3 regions of the Cellulosimicrobium sp. 4261 genome follow, and region 2 is predicted to be linked to each of the others. Evidence: riboswitches for the same ligand, from Rfam matches in the RefSeq annotation. Region 2 holds a riboswitch; each other region holds the start of a gene.

Region 1 (3,262 bases), on a different contig from region 2:
TCCTTGACGGCGTCGAGCAGCTCGGTGAGCGCCCGCGTGGAGTCGGTGAGCCACGGCAGCACGGGGGCGACCATGACGCCGCACGGCAGGCCGGCCTCCCGGACGGTGCGGACGAGGTCGAGCCGCGCGCGCGGCGACGGCGTGCCGGGCTCGACGCTCGCCTGGAGCTCGGGGTCCAGGAGCGCGAGGGACACGCCGATCCCGACCTCGACGCGCGAGGCGGCGTCGACGAGCAGGGGCAGGTCGCGGCGCAGGAGCGTGCCCTTGGTCAGCACGGAGAGCGGCGTGCCCGACCCGGCGAGGGCGTCGATGATGCCGGGCATGAGGCGGTAGCGTCCCTCGGCGCGCTGGTACGGGTCGGTGTTGGTGCCCAGCGCGACGGCCTCGCGCGCCCAGGACGGTCGGGCGAGCTCGGCGCGCAGCACGTCGTCCACGTTGACCTTGACCACGACCTCCCGGTCGAAGTCCTCGCCCGCGTCGAGGTCGAGGTACTCGTGCGTGGGGCGGGCGAAGCAGTTGTGGCTCACGACCCCCGCGGCGACGAAGTCGCGCGTGCCGGTCGTGATGTCGACCAGCTCCGTCACCTCCCCCGGCCCGTCGAGGGCCTCGAGGGAGTCGACGCGCAACGCCTCGCCGCCGGTGACGTCCTGGCCGTCGAGGACGGGCCGCCCGTCCGCGAGCGCCGCGGCGCCCGGCCCGACGAGCACGTCGCCGAGCGCCAGGCGGGCGCGGTGCCCGGCGCCGCCGACGACGTGGCGCCAGCCGCGCTCGGTGAGGAACCGGTGGTCGCCGCTCGCGACGAGGCGCGTGCCGTCGGCGAGGGTCACCCGGTAGGCGCGCTTGCGGGTGGTCCAGCGGTCGAGGACGCGGGTGCGCACGTAGCGCCGGTACGCGCCGTGGGGGGCGGTGCCGACGATCTCGTCGCCGACGCGCAGCTCGCCGATCGCCCGCTGCGTGCCGTCGGCCAGGAGCACGGGCGTGCTCGGCGCGAGGCAGTAGGAGCACGCGTGGCTGCACCCGCGGTACGGGTTGACGGTCCAGCGGAAGGGCATGCGCGACATCGCCGGGACCTTCGACAGCGCGCTCTTGGCCGTGACCTCGTGGAACGTGATCCCCGCGAACTCGGGCGTGCGCACGCTGCGGACGAGGCCCATGCGCTCCAAACCGGGAAGCGCGCCGTCGTCCGCGCCGAGCGCCTGTCCGTCCCACCGCATCGCGCCATTCGAACAAATGTTCGAACCCGCTGTCAAGGACGGGTCATCCGCCGGCGGACCACGTCTTGAGCAGCGCCAGGTTCCCGAGGGGGATGTGGTGGCCGATGCGGGGGTGGTCGAGCGCGACGCCGACGACCCCTGCTGCGGCGAAGGACGCAACGTAGTCGATCGCCGCCGGCACGGGCACGCCGAGCAGCGGCACGGAGCCGGTCCCTTCGGCCGCCAGCCCGAGCGCCCGGGCCGCCTCGTCCGCGCGCGGGGCGCTGCTGTAGAGGCAGATCATGGGCCCCTGGTCCGCGGCGACGGCGTACGGACGCGGCTGGTCCTCGGGCCCTCGGGCGATGAAGAACCACGTGCCGAGGCGCGCCGCCTGCCGCCACAGCGCGATCTGCGCCGACGTGTCGCCCGCGGGCGCGCTCCGCACGGCCTCGTCGAGGCGGTCCAGCTCCGCGACGGCCGCGGGGTCGTTGTCTCGGGTCATGCGCGCTGCCTCGTTCCTCGTCGTCGGAGCCCGTCCCCGGTCCGCGCGGGCGCCTCGTCGCCGTCACCTTCTCACGGTGCCCGGACGTCCCGGTGGGTGAGACGCCGGGATTGTCCGGCGGACGTCCAGGCCCTAGGGTCGGGCCGAACGCCTCCGGGGAGCGCACGAGCGCTGAGAGTGCAGGTCGGACACCCGTCCCCCCTGCAGACCCGTGGAACCTGATCTGGTTCGTACCAGCGAAGGGAGCAGGGCCGACGTCACCGTCCCCTGCGCGCTCGTGCCCGCGCCCCGCGCGTGCCGTCCGCGCGGGGGCAGCGGTGGCGCGCCGTCGTGCACCCTCCGCCCCGGGGGCCCGACGGAGGGAACCGCATGACCGAGCCCCGCACCACCCCGCCCCGGGAGACCCCGCCCACCAGCACGCCCGGCCCGCCGGCCGACGCCGTGCCCCCGGCGCCCGGTCCCGGAGACCGCACCGTCACCGCTCCCCCGGCCCGCGCCCGGCGCCGTGGCCTCACGCTCCACGAGACGGTCCTCGTCGCCGTCCTGGGCGTCGTGTTCGGGTTCGTCTACTGGGCGTTCGTGCAGCTCTGGGCCCCGCTCCAGCTCGCCATGGGGCCGCTCGCGGACCTTGCCGCGAACGTGCTCGCGGGCGCGTGGATCGTCGTGGGCCCGCTCGCGACGTACATCGTGCGCAAGCCGGGCGTCGGCATCCTCACCGAGACGCTCGCGGCGCTCGTCGAGGTGGTCTTCCTCGCGTCGCCCGCAGGCCCGCTGCTCGTCCTCGTGGGGCTCGTCCAAGGGGTGGGCGCGGAGATCCCCTTCGCGCTGACCCGGTACCGCCGCTACGGCTGGTGGGTTTTCGTCGCGTCGGGCGTCAGCGCGGCGCTCGTCACCTACGCGTTCAACGCGGTCCGGTTCGGCTGGCTCGGGCAGGACTGGGCGATGCTCCGGCTCGGCGTGCAGGTCGTCTCGTGCGTCGTGCTGTGCGGGATCGCGGCGCGCCTCCTCGGCGACGCCCTCTCCCGCACCGGCGCGCTCGACGCCTTCGCGATCGGCACGGACCGCCGTGGCTGAGGTGCGGGACGCCGCGGCGGACGTCATGCCCGGCACCGTGCCGGGCACCGTGCCCGACGCCGTCTCCGCCGCGGGCCTGACCGTCACCGTGGGCCACGACGCGACGTGCGTGCTCGACGACCTCACCCTGACCGTCCCCGCGGGGACGGGGCTGCTCGTGCTCGGCCCCTCGGGCTGCGGGAAGTCCACGCTGCTGCGCGCGCTCGTCGGCGTCGTGCCCCACACGCTCCCGGGCACCGTCACGGGCGACCTGCGCGTGACGGGCGTCGACCCGCGCGCCACGACCCCCGCGGGGCTCGCCGCGCGCGTCGGCCTCGTCCAGCAGCGGCCGGGTGACCAGCTCTGCCTCGGCCGCGTCGACGAGGAGCTGCGGTTCGCGCTCGAGAACCGGGCGGCGGACCCGCGCACCATGGACGCCCGCGCCGCAACCGCTCTCGCCGCTGCCGGTGCGGGCCACCTGCACGACCGACCGACCCACGCGCTGTCGGGCGGC
Region 2 (3,262 bases):
ACGAACCCGTCGCGGACGAGCTGGTCGGCCGCCTCGACGAGGCCGACCGGGTCGGGCAGGAGGGTCACGTCGTCGGCGATCACCTCGAGCTTGACCCACTCGGTGCCGCACGCCTCGCGCGCGAGGTGCGCGGTGAGCACCGCCTCGCGCACGGAGAAGCAGCCGGCGGTGTTGGGGAGCGCGCGGATGCCGAGGCGGGCGAGCAGCGCCCAGATCCCCGCGTCGGGGCTCGCGTCGCCGCCGGCACGGACGGCGACGCGACGCATCGCGACGGTGGTCAGGGCGGTGCCCGACGCGACGAGCGCGTCCTCGAGCGTGAGCAGGTTCGCGGCCCCGCCGGTGCCCATGACGAGGCGGGACCCGATCGGGGTGCCGGCGACGACGAGCGGGTCGTCGGCACCGGCCGGGCCGCTCGCGGTGGCGGGGGAGAGGTCGGTCGTGGTCATGGGTCCTCCTCAGCCGCCCTGGACGGCGGTGACGATCTCGATGCGGTCCCCGGGGGCGACGACGGTCGTCGCCCAGGCGCCGCGCGGCACGACGGCGTCCCCGACCGCCACCGCGACGCCCTGCGGCGTGCCGTCGGCGACGTAGGCGGGGACGAGCGCGGCGACGAGCCGCTCCAGGTCGACGTCGCCGTCGAGCGGGTACGGCTCGCCGTTGACGAGCGCGGTCGGTGCGGGTGCGGTCACGGGTCTCACCTCGGTGTCGTGGCGGTGCGGACGAAGCGGTCGGTGCGGGCGGTCGCGAGGGCGGTCGCGACGTCGTCCCCGGGGGCGGTCCCGCCGGGCTCGGTCCCGTCGTCCCCGGGAAGGCCGCCGAGCCCGGCGACGACGGCGTCGGCCGTGAGCGGGGCGAGCAGGATGCCGTTGCGGCCGTGGCCCGTCGCGAGGTGCAGCCCCGGGACGTCCGTGGGCCCGACGAGCGGAAGGTTGTCCGGGGTCGCCGGGCGGGCCCGCGGCGTCACCTCGACCAGGGCGGCCTCGTCGATCCCCGGCAGGAGGGCACGCGCGTCCCGCAGGAGCGCGAAGACGCCGCCGGCGGTGGCGCGGCGGTCGTCGGGGTTCTCCTCGGTGGTCGCCCCCACGACGACCTCCCGGTGCCCGGCGCGCGGCCCACCAGGCTCCGGGTCGCGCGGCACGACGTACACCGGCCGGCCCTGCACCAGCCCGCGCACGACGTGCTCCAGCGCGAGGTCCGGGCCCGCGTCGAGCCGCAGCGTCTGTCCCTTCACCGGGCGGGTGGGCACGACGACGCCCGGCACGCCCGCGAGCAGGGCGCCCGACTGCCAGCCCGCCGCGACGACGACCGCACCCGCGCGGTGGAGCCGGCCCGCGTCGTCGTGCACGCCGACGACGCGCCCGGCCGGGTCGAGCGCGAGCCGGGTCGCGGCCGCGCGGACGACGCGCGCCCCGGTGGCCGAGCTCGCGCCTGGGGCGTCGCGTCGGCCGAGCGCCGCGAGCAGCGCGGCGTGCGTCGCCCGCGGGTCGACCGCGTGGTCCGCGGGCGCCCACGCGGCCCCGGCGACGCGCGGCCCGAGGTAGGGCTCGCGGCGGCGCGCGTCGGCGACGGTGAGCTCGTGCGACGCGAGACCGTGCACCGCGTGCAGGGCGAGGACGCGACGGAGCAGCGCGAGGTCGTCCGCGTCGTAGGCGAGAGTGAGCGTCCCGGCGGTCCGCAGCCCGACGTCCGCCCCCGTCGCCGTGTGCAGGTCCGCGGCGAACGCGGGCCACGCTGCGGCGGCCGCGAGGTGGAGCCGCAGGGCGGCCTCCTCCCCGAAGTCGGCCTCGGTCACCGGTGCGAGCATCCCCGCGGCGGCGTGGGTCGCGCCCGCGCCCGGCGCCGGATCGAGCACCGTGACGGTCATGCCCGCGCTCGCCCCACGCCACGCGACGGCGAGGCCGAGGATCCCGCCCCCGACGACGACGACGTCGCGCGCCTCGCCGGGCACGGCGGAGCCACCCGCGGACGGGTGGACGGACAGGCTCATGTGCGCTCCCTTCGCTGGCATGACCCAGATCAGGTTCGACGGTCGGCGGCGACGCCCTCTCAGCCCCGTGCGGGGCTCCCGTGCTGTCGGCCACAGTACCTCCTGCGGCGGACGCGCCGGGGCTAGGCTCCCGCGGGTGAGCTCCGAGACCTCCACCACCTTGGCCGCCCTCGCCCCGGCGGCGGCGGACGCCGCACGCGCCCGGCTCGCCGACGCCCGCCTGTACCTCTGCACGGACGCGCGCGAGGAGCGCGGCGACCTCGAGGACTTCCTGCGGGCGGCGCTCGCGGGCGGGGTGGACGTCGTGCAGCTCCGCGACAAGACGCTCGACGTCGCGCGCGAGCTCGAGCTCCAGGAGGTCGTCGCGCGGGTCGCGACGGAGCACGGCGCGCTGTGGGCCGTGAACGACCGGGCGGACGTGGCGTCGGTCACGGGCGCCCCGGTCGTGCACATGGGTCAGGGCGACCTGCCCGTGCCGGCGGTCCGGGCGCTGCTGGGCGCGGGGCCCGTCCTCGGCCGGTCCACGCACTCGGCCGCGCAGGCGGCCGCGGCGGAGGCCGACCCGGCGGTGGACTACTTCTGCGTGGGCCCGTTGTGGGCGACCCCGACGAAGCCGGGACGCGCCGCCGTCGGCCTCGACCTGCTGCGGGACGTCGCGGCGACCCGGCCCGCGACGCCCTGGTTCGCGATCGGCGGCATCGACGCGGACCGGCTCGACGCGGTCCTCGACGCGGGCGCGACCCGGATCGTGGTGGTGCGCGCGATCACCGGGGCGAGCGACCCGGAGGCCGCCGCCCGCGCCCTGCGCGAGCGGGTCCTGGAGCGCGCCGTCGCGCGCGCCGACGCCTGAGACGCGGGACGAGCCTCGCCGCACGGCGACTATCCTGGGCGGGTGACGTCACCCGCCACCGCTCCCGACACCCCCACCACCGCCGAGGTGGCCTCGACACCGCGGCCCGTGCTCGTCGTCGACTTCGGCGCCCAGTACGCGCAGCTCATCGCGCGCCGCGTGCGCGAGGCCAACGTCTACTCCGAGATCGTGCCGCACACGTTCACGGTCGAGCAGATGCTCGCCAAGGACCCGGCCGCGATCATCCTCTCGGGCGGTCCCTCGTCCGTGTACGCGACGGGCGCCCCGTTCGTCGACCCGGCGCTGTTCGAGGCCGGCGTCCCCGTCATGGGCATCTGCTACGGCTTCCAGGCCATGGCGAAGGCGCTCGGCGGCGAGGTCGCCCAGACGGGCCTGCGCGAGTACGGCGGCACCGAGGTCGAGGT
Region 3 (3,262 bases), on a different contig from region 2:
GGTCTGCGGGGGGACGACGCCGTGCGCGTCGTCGCGGACACCGCGCGGGCCCCGTTCCACCCCGGCCGCTGCGCGCGCCTCGAGCTCGCCGACGGGACGGTCGTCGGGCACGCGGGCGAGCTGCACCCCAAGGTGCTGGAGAACGTCGGCCTGCCCGCCCGCTCCGTGGCGTTCGAGCTCGACCTGACGGCGCTCGTCGCCGGTGCGTCGGACGAGCCCGTCCAGGCGACCCCGGTCTCCGGGTTCCCGGCGGCGAAGGAGGACCTCGCGTTCGTCGTCACTGCCGACGTGCCGGCCGAGGCCCTGCGCGCCGCGGTCGTCGAGGGCGCCGGCGAGCTCGCCGAGGAGGTCGCGCTGTTCGACGTCTTCACGGGCGAGCAGGTGGGCGCCGGGCGCAAGTCGCTCGCGTTCTCGCTGCGGCTGCGCGCCGCGGACCGCACCCTCACCGCCGACGACGTCGCGCGGGTCCGGGAGGGCGCTGTGGCCGCCGCGCGCGAGCGCGTCGGGGCGGAGCTGCGCGCATGAGCGGCGCACCGGGGCCGGGCGCGGCGCCGGACGTCGCGCCCGCCCGCACCGCGCTCGTCACCGGGGCGTCGCGCGGCATCGGCCGCGCGGTCGCCGTCGGGCTCGCCGCGGCCGGCCTCGACGTCGCGCTCCTCGCGCGCGACGCGGGCCGGCTCGCGGGCGTGGCCGACGAGATCGCCGCGCTCGACGGCGCGGGCCGGGCCGTCGTCGTCACGGCGGACGTGACCGACGCGGCGGCGGTGGCCGCGGCCGTCCGCGAGGCCGAGGTCGCGCTCGGGAGCGTGGACCTGCTCGTCAACAACGCGGGCCGGGTCGACGCCGAGGTGCCGCTGTGGGAGGCGGACCCCGACGAGTGGTGGGCCGTCCTGGAGACCAACGTGCGCGGGCCGTTCCTGCTCGCGCGCGCGGTCGTCCCCGGGATGCTCGCGCGCGGCGGCGGCCGCGTCGTCGACCTCAGCAGCGGCGCGGGCTCGCACGACATGGAGGGCGCGAGCGCGTACAACGCGAGCAAGACGGCGCTCCTGCGCCTCGGGGCGAACCTGCACCGCTCGGGCCACGCGCTCGGGCTGCGGACCTTCGAGGTGTCGCCGGGCGTCGTGCAGACCGACATGACGGCGTCCATGGTCATGCACGAGGGCCGCACGGAGTGGACGCCCGTCGAGCGCACGGTCGAGATGGTCGCCGCGATCGCCCGCGGCGAGCTCGACGCGTTCTCGGGGGCGTTCGTCCGCGTGACGCACGACTCGCCCGAGTCGCTCCGCACGGCCGCCCAGGAGGCCGCCCGGGCAGGCGTCGCGCTGCCCGGGCCGGACGGCCGTCGGCTGCGCGTCACGCGCTGGGGCGCCGACGACCCGATGCCGGGAGAGCTCCCCGCCCGCTGAGCGCGCGCACCCCGCACGGCGACGCCGCCCGACTCCCCGGTCGGGCGGCGTCCGTGCGTCCGGGGCACCGGTCACCGGGGAGCGCACGTGTCCCGGTCGACCCACACGTGCCACAGGCCCCGCTCGGGGTGCTCGTACTCGAAGGCCACGAGGCCGCCCGCGTCGTGCGTGATGACGCCCGTGAGCACGACCCGCCGACCGTCCCGGTCGTAGGTCGTGCAGAGGGCGGGCACCTGCACCGGGACGGGTGCGTCCGGCAGGAAGGGGCGGGTCGCGGGGGCGACGTGCTGCGTCATACCCGGAAAGACGCGCGCACGCGCGTCGTCTCACGCGTCGGGGCGGGTGAAAAGCGCGCGGCCCGCCGCGTAGCATGGCCCGCGACACGGGGTGCCCCGCACCGGGGCTGAGATGAGACCCGTCGAACCTGATCTGGCTCGTACCAGCGAAGGGATGTCCGCGCGATGACGCTCGCCCTGCCCCGGCACACCTCCGACCCGGTCCCCGCCCGCGCGGACCGTGACCGTCGCCCCGACCCGGGCCGGGGGCCCGACCCGGCTCCGTCCCGCCCCCGCGTCCTGTCCGTCGCGGGGACCGACCCGACCGGCGGCGCCGGGATCCAGGCCGACCTCAAGACGTTCTGCGCGCACGGCGCCTACGGCATGGCCGTCACGACGGCGCTCGTCGCGCAGAACACCCACGGCGTGCGGTCGGTGCACGTCCCCGGGCCGGCGTTCCTGCGCGCGCAGCTCGACGCCGTGTCGGACGACGTCGAGGTCGACGCGGTGAAGATCGGCATGGTGGCGGACGAGGCGAACGCCCGCACGGTCGGGGAGTGGCTCGACGACCTCGCCGCCGCGGGTGGTCCGCGGCCGTGGGTCGTCCTGGACCCGGTGATGGTCGCCACGTCCGGTCACCGCCTGCTCGACGCGGGCGCCGAGCAGGCCGTGCGCGACCTCGCGGCGCGCGCGGACGTCGTCACGCCGAACCTGCCCGAGCTCGCCGTCCTCGGCGGGCGGGAGCCCGCGACGACGTGGGACGACGCCCTGTGCCAGGCGACGGCGTACGCGGCGGCGAGCGGCGCCGTCGTGCTGCTCAAGGGCGGCCACCTCACCGGGCGCACGTCGCCCGACGCGCTCGTCGTCCCCGCGCCCGGGCCGACGTCGGGTCGCGTGCCGGGGGCGGCCACCGTCACGACGTTCGACGCCGAGCGCGTCGACACGCCCCACACCCACGGCACCGGGTGCTCGCTCTCGGCGGCGCTCGCGGCGCTGCGACCGCAGCGCGCGAGCTGGGAGGAGGCCGCGCGCGAGGCGAAGGAGTGGCTCACGGGCGCGCTGCGCGCCGGTGCCGCTCTGCGGGTGGGGACCGGCCGCGGGCCCGTCGACCACCTGCACCGCTCGGCGCCCGTGCCGCGGGGCTGAGGTTGCGCGGGGTCGGGCGCGAGCTGCGCCCGGTCGGGCTCGGGGTCGAGCCGGGACGGGCGCGGCCCGCGGGACGCGCTCAGCCGGCGGGGCGGCTCGCTGCGCGATCGGCACCGGTGTCGGGGGCGACGGCGGCCAGCGCGTCGCGGAGCACGGCGAGCGTCGCGCGCGCGACGGCGAGACGCTGCGCGGGCGGGGCGTCCGCGGGCCGCGTGGTCACCTTGGCGCCGACGAGCGGGACGGGACCGGCCGCGGCGAGGAACTCGCGCACCTCGGCCGGGCCGAGCATCGTCTCGTCCGGGCCGGGGAGCGCGGGGTCGGGGCCGTGGGGCGGCACGTGCGCGTCCGCCCACGGAGCGCCCCACCGGCCCGGGCTCCCGCTGGCACCCGAGAGCATCGCGCTCGCGAGGAGGCCCGCGGCGGCGGCAGCCCGTG

Evidence for each region. A riboswitch is a leader RNA that binds a small molecule or an ion and turns the genes downstream of it on or off. The one in region 2 is predicted to bind thiamine pyrophosphate.
Region 1: linked by a shared signal. The riboswitch ahead of ABIE39_RS03955 (ECF transporter S component) and the one ahead of thiO (glycine oxidase ThiO) in region 2 are both predicted to bind thiamine pyrophosphate.
Region 3: linked by a shared signal. The riboswitch ahead of thiD (bifunctional hydroxymethylpyrimidine kinase/phosphomethylpyrimidine kinase) and the one ahead of thiO (glycine oxidase ThiO) in region 2 are both predicted to bind thiamine pyrophosphate.

Annotation. Positions count from the first base shown of each region.
Region 1 covers NZ_JBEPOQ010000002.1:363,738-366,999, forward strand. Annotated here, with positions in the region: gene ABIE39_RS03945 (Rv2578c family radical SAM protein) at 1-1,214, opposite strand, end outside; gene ABIE39_RS03950 (hypothetical protein) at 1,258-1,695, opposite strand; TPP riboswitch at 1,840-1,959, shown strand; gene ABIE39_RS03955 (ECF transporter S component) at 2,065-2,769, shown strand; gene ABIE39_RS03960 (ABC transporter ATP-binding protein) at 2,762-3,262, shown strand, end outside.
Region 2 covers NZ_JBEPOQ010000003.1:206,659-209,920, forward strand. Annotated here, with positions in the region: gene ABIE39_RS05525 (thiazole synthase) at 1-446, opposite strand, end outside; gene thiS (sulfur carrier protein ThiS) at 456-689, opposite strand; gene thiO (glycine oxidase ThiO) at 695-1,987, opposite strand; TPP riboswitch at 1,977-2,079, opposite strand; gene thiE (thiamine phosphate synthase) at 2,124-2,837, shown strand; gene guaA (glutamine-hydrolyzing GMP synthase) at 2,880-3,262, shown strand, end outside.
Region 3 covers NZ_JBEPOQ010000008.1:155,521-158,782, forward strand. Annotated here, with positions in the region: gene pheT (phenylalanine--tRNA ligase subunit beta) at 1-525, shown strand, start outside; gene ABIE39_RS12325 (SDR family oxidoreductase) at 522-1,406, shown strand; gene ABIE39_RS12330 (hypothetical protein) at 1,478-1,702, opposite strand; TPP riboswitch at 1,780-1,874, shown strand; gene thiD (bifunctional hydroxymethylpyrimidine kinase/phosphomethylpyrimidine kinase) at 1,868-2,827, shown strand; gene ABIE39_RS12340 (DUF4862 family protein) at 2,907-3,262, opposite strand, start outside.